DNA from 4 places in the Parabacteroides sp. AF17-28 genome. Region 3 is predicted to be linked to each of the others. Evidence: riboswitches for the same ligand, from Rfam matches in the RefSeq annotation. Region 3 holds a riboswitch; each other region holds the start of a gene.
The links. Region 3 has a riboswitch for cobalamin ahead of DWW90_RS19285 (cysteine-rich CWC family protein). Riboswitches for the same ligand answer to the same signal wherever they lie in the genome.

Region 1 (2,204 bases), on a different contig from region 3:
AACAAAGCCTGTGTTTCCCGGGATGATTTTGAGAATTTGGTGCGTGAAATACATTAATCCTTTCACTGCTAATCCACTTTTTTAGTAATATTGTTTTGAGTTATTATGCTGTAATATAGTGTATTAATATTTTTGTTTGTCCACTTATTTGTTCACTGATCCTGTTTTGTCTTTTCTTTCTGCTTAATTTTGAATCACACAAAAAGTAATACGCATGGAGAAGAACATAAGGGAGTTTCTATCCCGCAAAAGTACGGAGATAATCGCTATAATTGCTTGTATCGGTTTAGTTGTTACTCTGATTCTTGCTGCCGGAACGATTCGAATTGAGCAGGAGAAGGCGTGTATTGTGTCGCATAAATAAAGAAAGTGTTTTTGGTATTCTCTTATATATAAATACCCGGTTTAATGTTTTTAGGGTACGCTGTTTGTGATAATCCCCGAACTTTCTAAAATGAAAGTGGCGGGGATTCTTTTTTTCTTATTACTTTTGCCGTTGAAACAGGTTTCATTATCCTTTTCAGGATAAGGATTAAAAGGGAACCGGGTGGGAATCCCGGACAGACCACGCTGCTGTGAAACTTCAGGAACATCCTGGCAATACTTTATGCCACTGACGTCTTGATTAAAGAGTCGGGAAGGTGCCAGGATGGAAGTAAGTCAGAAGACCTGCCGTTTCAATTAACTAAGAGTACTTGTTCCCGTGGGGTAGGATAAGACTTGTCGGCAAGAAATAAAATAAATTGAATATGAAAAAGTGTCTGGTAGGATGTTGCCTGCTTCTGTCGTTATTGGTTGTATCATCGTGCACAACCAATAACAACCGGCAGACTGAAAAGGAAGAAGTAGCCGAACAAAATGCGTATTCTGCTACCGTCCGTATTGTGCCGGAATATGCCCGTGGTTTTAGTGTATCTTACAATGACGGATATGTTTTGTTGGATATTCAGGACCCGCAAAATGAGGAAAGTACGACTTTTCATTATGCACTTGTCAAGAGAGGGACTAAGCCGGCGGGTATCCCTGAATCATATACGGTGATCGAGACGCCTATCCGGAGTGTTATTTGTATGACATCCCTTCAACTATCCAACTTTATTAAAATGGATGCCTTAGATAAAGTTGTGGGAATTACCAGCACGCGGCATCTGTTTAACAAAAAAATGAATGAACGGTTGGAGAGCGGGAAGACTGCTAAGATCGGTATAGAAGGAAATTTCGACAATGAAGTGATCATGAGCATGAATCCGGACTTGATTCTCGTTTCACCTTTTAAGCGGGGTGGATATGAAACCTTGAAAGACGTCGGTATTCCACTGATTCCCCACTTGGGATATAAGGAGATGACGCCGTTAGGACAGGCGGAATGGGTGAAGTTCGTAGGTCTGTTGTTGGGTGAAGAACAGAAGGCGAATGAAACCTTCTTGACCATAGCAACGCGGTATAATGAATTGAAAGCTTTGACGGCGGAAGGAAAGGTAAAGAGACGTCCGGTCGTTCTGAGCGGTGAGATGAGAGGCGGAAACTGGTATGCCGTGGGAGGCGAGAGTTTCCTGGCACAACTCTTTAAGGATGCCGGAGCCGATTATTTCCTGAAGGACGACAAACGTTCGGGAGGTGTGATACTCGACTTCGAGACTGTCTATAACCAGGGGGACGAGGCCGACTACTGGCGCATCGTGAACAGCTATCCAGGTACATTCAGCTATAAAGCTCTGCAAGACCAGGACCCGCGTTATGCAGATTTCCGGGCTTTCAAGGAAAAAGGCATCATCTATTGCAATATGAAAGATACTCCTTTTTACGAAAGCATGCCGACCGAGCCGGAAGTTGTATTGGCCGACCTGCTGCATATCTTCCATCCGGACCTGTTGCCCGGCCATACGCCTGTTTATTACGCACTACTAAAATAAGCTACGTTGATGAGACACTCTACTACTTTTCTGATGTTGCTGATCGTGGCGTCTATCCTTGTTTTGATGTTCCTCAATCTGGTGTTGGGATCGGTATCTATTCCGTTGAAGTCCGTTTGGAATATCGTATGCGGAATAGGAGAGGAACCGGTGACCTGGCAGAATATTGTCTGGAAATCTCGCCTTCCGCAAGCCTTGACGGCATTGGTGGCAGGAGCTGGTCTGGCGATAAGCGGTTTGCAGATGCAGACGGTTTTCCGGAATCCGCTGGCTGGGCCGTCCGTGTTGGGC
Region 2 (2,204 bases), on a different contig from region 3:
ACCCGGTCTGCAACTCTTTATCAGTTTTGGAGTAGGAGGCGGAAACAAAGAACTCGTCTGCCCACGACTTATTGACAATTCCAGCTTCTATCTGCGTCAATAACGAGAAATAGCCGTCATGGAAACGTTTAGGGTTGCCGGTGATGAACCGGTCGCCTGTTTCATCACGCATCTCCACGTCCTTCATCCGGTAGTCGTTCTTCGAATAGTTAACGCCGACGGTAGGGCGCACGATCAATCCCGTATGCCGCTCTACAAACTGCGCGTTCAGATCGGCGCGGTGCGTATGGAAAGAACCGATGCTGTAAGAAGCATCCAAAAAGTTCGTCTTTTCCGCCTTGGTGATGATATTGACAGCGCCGCCCAATGCATCCGTTCCCAACGAGGCCGGCACCACCCCTTTATAAATTTCCACCCGGTCGACCAGGTTGACAGGCAGGTTGGCAAGCGTCACGTCATTCCCTTTGCTGTCCAACGGGACGCCGTCGATGAAGTAGCGGACGGAATTGCCGGACAATCCGTTGATGGAAAGGTCGAAGTCCGAACCTACACCACCCTCTTCGCGCACTTTGATACCTGCAGCCCGGTTCACCAGGTTGTTGAGGTTGTTCAGCGAGTTGACGATCGGTTTAATGTCGAGTGCGTTCACTGCGAAAGCGCCTTCTTTCAGTTGTTGTGTCTTTGTCTTCCCGTACACTTCGACGGTGTTGAGGTTGACAGCGCTTTCTTTTAATGTGAAGTTGAGCGTCCGGTTGGCCTGTACATTAAGAGTTGTCCGGATTGTTTCGTAGCCGACAGACGAGATAACGAGTGTCTGCTTGCCGCGTGTGACTTTCAGCGAGTAACGGCCTTTATCGTCGGAATAAGTACCGTTTGTCGTATTTTCGACTGCGATTGTGACCAGTGGCAGTGATGTCCCTTGTGTGTCTGTCACTTTTCCCGACAAAGTGATTTCGTTTTGTGCCGAAACGAATGGCGGGAGACAGAGAAACAGGAATAAAATGTGTACAAAGACTTTCATGTAGCCCCTTGTTATAGTGATTCATGACTTGCCCAGGGGAGAATGCACACAAAGAGAACGATTTCTTTACGCAGGATAAAGACTGATCAGGCTCGATGTTTTGCTGCTTTATTCCCCGAAAGCATTAAAACTATATCTGTATTGGCAGGTCTTCTGACTTGTTCCGTCTTTGAATGCCTTCCCAGCGATTTCTCGCCAGTGGCTATAGCGTATTCAAAGATTTGGAAGGAACTTACAGCAGCGGGTCTGTTCAGGATTTGCACCTGATTCCCTTTTCATCACGCTCCCGTAGCGGTTGGGAGCTGTGAAACCAAAACTGCGGCAAAGGTACGAAAAAAGTCTGTTCTTACAAGAAGGCGGGATTAAAACGGATGTATGTTGTAAGAATGAAGTGTAATATACCTACAAATAGGGATTGTATATCATCGCTTAATATACGAACTTTGCAACCTGAATAGTTGTTATATCGTATAGTTGGCGATACATGGATAAATTAAGGACATATTTGAGGATTGCGCTTCCGGTACTTTTCATTTCGTACTTGGGGTGTCTGATCGCTTTTACCCACGTCCATATTGTGAACGGGGTAACGATTGTCCATTCCCATCCCTATCAGAAAAATGACGACGGAACTCCCAAGGAAGAACATAATTATGCCGAGTTCCAGTTATTGCACCAGCTTTCGACTATTCAGATCAGCGGGGCAGCCTTTACCCACGTGCTGATTGCGGCACTTCTGACCGCCTATTGTATTCTTACCAACCGTCCGGTCTATCCGGCTCACCTCCGCCCTGTCTTAGGGAGTGTTTCGTTGAGGGCGCCGCCTTTTGTCTTTTAAATTATAATTTGTCTGTTACTTTTGGCTTGATCCAAAAGTAACCAAAAGATCAAGGCTTAACCGTTCCCGCACTCGATGCGGAATCGCAAAGAAACAGACAGTATCACAATCCTCAACAGAGCCATTAGGCTCTACTTCCGGCCTAAGCTGGTGAGCGTAAAGCGCAGAGACCGCAGTGAGCGTCCAGAGCGTCTGCTGTCTGAGCGAAGCGAGTTTCAGACGCGACAGCGAACGGAGGGAACGGAGTAGCGAAGCAGGTTCGGCCTTGATCTTTTGGTTACTTTTGGATCAAGCCAAAAGTAACAATAACTATTACTACAAATCATTTTAAAAGACAACTCAATG
Region 3 (2,204 bases):
GTTTATCGACCAGGAATTCGATTGTCCCGGCACTGGAGTAGTTGACAGCCCTGGCGGCCGCTACGGCCTTTTCGCCCATCTCGCGGCGCAGTTCCGGCGTGATAAAAGGCGAAGGGCTTTCCTCCACGATCTTCTGGTTACGGCGTTGCACGGAGCATTCGCGTTCGCAGAGATGAATCACGTTCCCATGATTATCGCCCAGTATCTGAAATTCGATATGGTGCGGCCCTTCCACGAACTTCTCCAGATAGACCGTATCGTCGCCAAAAGAAGAGAGCGACTCTGAGCGGGCGGCATTATACGCCTCTTCCACATCTTCCTCCTTATATATCAGGCGCATTCCCTTTCCGCCGCCTCCCATAGAGGCTTTCAGCATCACCGGATAACCGATCTCGTTGCAGAGGCGGCGCGCTTCGGCTGCATCCTTCAGCGGTTCCTGCGTGCCGGGCACAACCGGTACACCGGCGGCGATCATGCGTTTGCGGGCGGCAATCTTATCGCCCATTGCTTCCATCGTTTCGGCCAGCGGGCCGATAAAGATGAATCCTTCCTCTTTACACCGGCGGGCAAATTCTGCATTTTCAGACAGAAAGCCGTATCCGGGATGTATTGCATCGACGTTGTGTTGCCGGGCAGCCCGGATGATTTTCCCGATATCCAGATAACTGTCTTTCGAAGCGGCCGGACCGATCAGGCAGGCTTCGTCGGCATAAAGGACATGGCGAGCCGTCCGGTCTGCTTCCGAAAAAACAGCCACCGACCGGATTCCCATTTCGCGACAGGAGCGCATAACTCTCACAGCTATTTCGCCCCGGTTTGCAATCAGTACTTTTTTTATCATATCATCGTTTTATATGTTTATAACAGGGATTCACTTCCGAAGCATAGAAGTAAAGTTTAACCTCTTCCAAACAAGATTTACATAAACATTCCGGATAGTAGTACATCTTTACATAGTCACGCTGGAAACGGTCGAGTTTCACGGTTCCACACTGGCAACCCGTGATGTTATCCGGCTGACATTCAAAAGAGACACCGCACCTGGGGCATATCTTCTCCATAATCTCCTAACATTTAGAATCAATAATCTTTTCGTATCCATAGCCTAACCCACGAGGATATGAACCTTTAATGAATGGCAGGTCTTCTGACTGACTCCCATCCCGAAGCCTTCCCGACTTGTTATAACAAACCAGTGGCAATAGTAGTTTCAGGATGTTGAAACGGAGCTTCACAGCAGCGGGACTGTTCGGGATTTACACCCGATTCCCTTTTAATCCGTCTTCCCGAATGGGAAAAACGAAACCGATTCGGTGACAAATGTAGAGTTTTTTTCTTAATTCCACCTATTCCGAAAGAAAGTATTTGAGAAGAGTCCGGTAGCAGGCCATTCACAAGAATACGCCAAATCATCATTTACAGGTTCAGTTTTTCTTAGTTTTGGACCTTCTGTAAATTGAGAAATTACAATAACTCCTATTTCAGCCATTTTTCTATTTCGTCCGAAATCTTGATCGATTTTGGATTGACTCTTTTTGCGGTTTTAACCGGCTCGGCTGACAACAGAGAAAATGAGGTGCCGAGCTCATTCCGAAAAGCGTACAATTTGATTATCGAAAGATGAAAACGCCGACAAAGTGATAAACCTTAACTCCCGGAGAATCGAATATTTGCGGACGAAGGCGGACGGCGTTCCAAATATCCCAAGAAAATTTTAGGGGCTTGTTGCCGTAAGGTGCGCAGAAAACTGCCGTGAAGTAACGCTTCATCGCTCTGAGGGTTGACTTCGTACTATATGAAGTCCGACTTCAGAGCAACAATGTTCCGGGTCAGAGCGATAAAGTCCCTCTTTATGGCGATAAGGTGCCGGATCATAGGAAAAAGCCCCTTTTTGACAGCTGAAAAGTGGATTCACAATTGTTCGGTTTCGGATGTCTTTTTACCCTGAAAAACACGTTTTATACAATAAGCCCCCTGCCGCAGGCTCTCTTTTGCCGTTTCGTTTCAACGAACGGTTTTAGAGCTTAGAGGCAAAGCCTCTTCCTCTGTGGACTTGAGGTCCTTTAATAGGATTACTTGTAGATTTTTGAAAGGGGGTTCAAACCCATAGAGGAATCCGGCAAAGCCGGGAATTTATCAACTCGTTGATTGAAATCAATGGCAAAAGAGAGCCTGCGGCAGGGGGGCTTATTGTAAAAAACGTG
Region 4 (2,204 bases), on a different contig from region 3:
AGGTGGGCGTCCCGGTTTCAAACCAATAATTATCAAATTTCCGGTATTTGAATGTATTAAGCAGGCTGAACGGATTGTAGATACCAGGAGAGTTCTCGACGAAGTGATAACCGTCAAAACTGGTTTTCAACTCCGTGCAAGTCTCTTCGTATGTCATATCGAGCGCAGAAGCCAATACATGAACGTCACCGTCAAAATCACGATGCAATTCATCTTCACTAATACCGCAAATGGAAACATAAGGTCTTCTCATCGAAAGATCATCCAGATTATTCAGATCGCTGAACACGCTCACTTTGCCGAATTTGGTCACACCGGTGAGGAAAGCGAACTGGATATACCGGTCCATGCTCTTCATCACCCCATAGAACGCTTTCAGGGTGTTGCGGTATTCGTTTTGCAATTCGTCGTTATCGATGGCCTGTAGCATCGGTTTGTCGTATTCGTCTATCAGGATGACCACCCGCATACCGGTCTTCTCCGAAGCGCGCTCGATCACGTACGAGAAGCGCTCTTCCGGGCTACGGTCCTTTTTCTCGTCGCCATACAACAACTCCCACCTTTCCAGATGCTGATTGAGTATAGCGGTCAAATCCTCAGGAGAAACATATTTCTTGGCGTTCAAATCCAGATGCAACACCGGATAGGTCAACCAGTCTTTTTCAAGTTTTTCGACAGCCAGCCCTTCAAATAGCTCTTTCTTTCCCTTGAAGTAGGCTTCAAACGTGGAGATAAGCAGGCTTTTACCGAAACGACGCGGACGACTCAGAAAGTAGTAGCTACCTGTCTTCACCAATTGATACACCAGGTCGGTTTTATCAACATACAGGTAGCCTTCTTTTCTGATCTTCTCGAAATTCTGTATCCCGATGGGATACTTCCTGATAAATGTCGTTTCCATATATCCGCTGTTTTAAAAGTATGAATACAAATTTACGGAAAAACCTTCGACTTTCATGCGAGTCAAATCAAAATCATTAAAATAACTGCAAAAGGAAAGCATGAACCAATAGCGGAGCTCATCCCGCAGACTGATCCATGCTTCTTTTCCTAATTATTATGGCAAAATAATTAAAAACAAGTACAATAGAGGCTACGGGGAACGGGTAAAGAATATGCAAGCGGAAATGCTCTGATGTTCTCTTCCGGCCTTTCCTCGAAGCCGTCGAAAAAAAATGCGTTGCAGGTCTTCTGACTTGCTTCCGGTATGAGCGCCTTCCCAACTTTCGTCAGTGGCAAAAAGAATTGCCCAATCCGTTTATGAAGCTTACAGCAGCGGGACTGTCCGGGATTTGCACCCGATTCCCTTTTAATCCTTTTCCGCAGAGTGCGAAGCAGGAACAATGCATGCGACAAATATAGGGATATTTTCCATAAATATCTCATCTTCGCCTAAAAAAAGCTGAACGCGTCTTTTTCTAACGAAAAAAGAGTCTGACATACGGTTGTTGGCCGCACATCAGACTCTCTTTAACGATCAGGGGTGAAAACCTTTTACTGGATCACGCCTGTTCCATCGGTGAAGTCGAGTATCGCTTTCTGTCCGGCTTTGACAGGCACAGCAGGCTGGTCGCCTCCATTGCCACGATATTCGATCTTTCCTTCGTAAATATTAAATTCGGCACGCCACCAATCAGGCAAACCCGGATGTTTGATACACATGCGCAAGTCACCATCAGCCGCAAATGCAGGAGATGTGATTTTCTTGGCGGCATTATCAACCGTAAATTTGCTTGCCTCATCGTAATCCCACGTACCACCGTTGACATCGCCAAACAGATAGATATTCACGTCTGTCACGGAAACGGTATTGTCTTCCAGATTGACATAGATCAGATAATAGCCCGGAGTCGTCACGTTGATATTGTTTCCGCCTTTGGTATATTCCCCAATAGCATCGGCGTTCTCTTCGGCAATACCGAAGTCACCGCCCCAACCTAACTTAACTGTAAACTTGAAGCCGCCGGGATTTAGATAGGCGATCTTCCAGAATGAACTCGGCGTTCCGTTGACCGGAATGCATTCTTCCGCATCTGTTTCGGGCGTCCATCCCTGGAAAGCATCCCCGACAATAAACAGATTTTCGGGATAAGCCGGCGGAACGACCGGCTCACCGGTCAGGACATAACGGGCGCTGAACTGCCCGGCACGGATATCATATTTCATATACACGCTGAATTGTCCTCCGATATTCGTAACCAGGT

Region 1: it holds a riboswitch for cobalamin, as region 3 does, so the genes downstream of both, DWW90_RS14775 (ABC transporter substrate-binding protein) here and DWW90_RS19285 (cysteine-rich CWC family protein) in region 3, are expected to answer to the same signal.
Region 2: it holds a riboswitch for cobalamin, as region 3 does, so the genes downstream of both, DWW90_RS09165 (TonB-dependent receptor) here and DWW90_RS19285 (cysteine-rich CWC family protein) in region 3, are expected to answer to the same signal.
Region 4: it holds a riboswitch for cobalamin, as region 3 does, so the genes downstream of both, DWW90_RS04860 (ATP-binding protein) here and DWW90_RS19285 (cysteine-rich CWC family protein) in region 3, are expected to answer to the same signal.

Annotation. Positions count from the first base shown of each region.
Region 1 covers NZ_QUGV01000021.1:48,648-50,851, reverse strand. The annotation lists gene DWW90_RS14780 (DUF6377 domain-containing protein) at 1-57, shown strand, start outside; gene DWW90_RS20660 (hypothetical protein) at 215-364, shown strand; cobalamin riboswitch at 493-692, shown strand; gene DWW90_RS14775 (ABC transporter substrate-binding protein) at 750-1,913, shown strand; gene DWW90_RS14770 (iron ABC transporter permease) at 1,923-2,204, shown strand, end outside.
Region 2 covers NZ_QUGV01000010.1:61,789-63,992, forward strand. The annotation lists gene DWW90_RS09165 (TonB-dependent receptor) at 1-1,021, opposite strand, end outside; cobalamin riboswitch at 1,147-1,351, opposite strand; gene DWW90_RS09170 (hypothetical protein) at 1,506-1,859, shown strand; gene DWW90_RS09180 (TonB-dependent receptor) at 2,202-2,204, shown strand, end outside.
Region 3 covers NZ_QUGV01000039.1:21,689-23,892, reverse strand. The annotation lists gene accC (acetyl-CoA carboxylase biotin carboxylase subunit) at 1-841, opposite strand, end outside; gene DWW90_RS19285 (cysteine-rich CWC family protein) at 843-1,061, opposite strand; cobalamin riboswitch at 1,120-1,325, opposite strand.
Region 4 covers NZ_QUGV01000005.1:40,498-42,701, reverse strand. The annotation lists gene DWW90_RS04860 (ATP-binding protein) at 1-901, opposite strand, end outside; cobalamin riboswitch at 1,164-1,361, opposite strand; gene DWW90_RS04855 (SusF/SusE family outer membrane protein) at 1,495-2,204, opposite strand, start outside.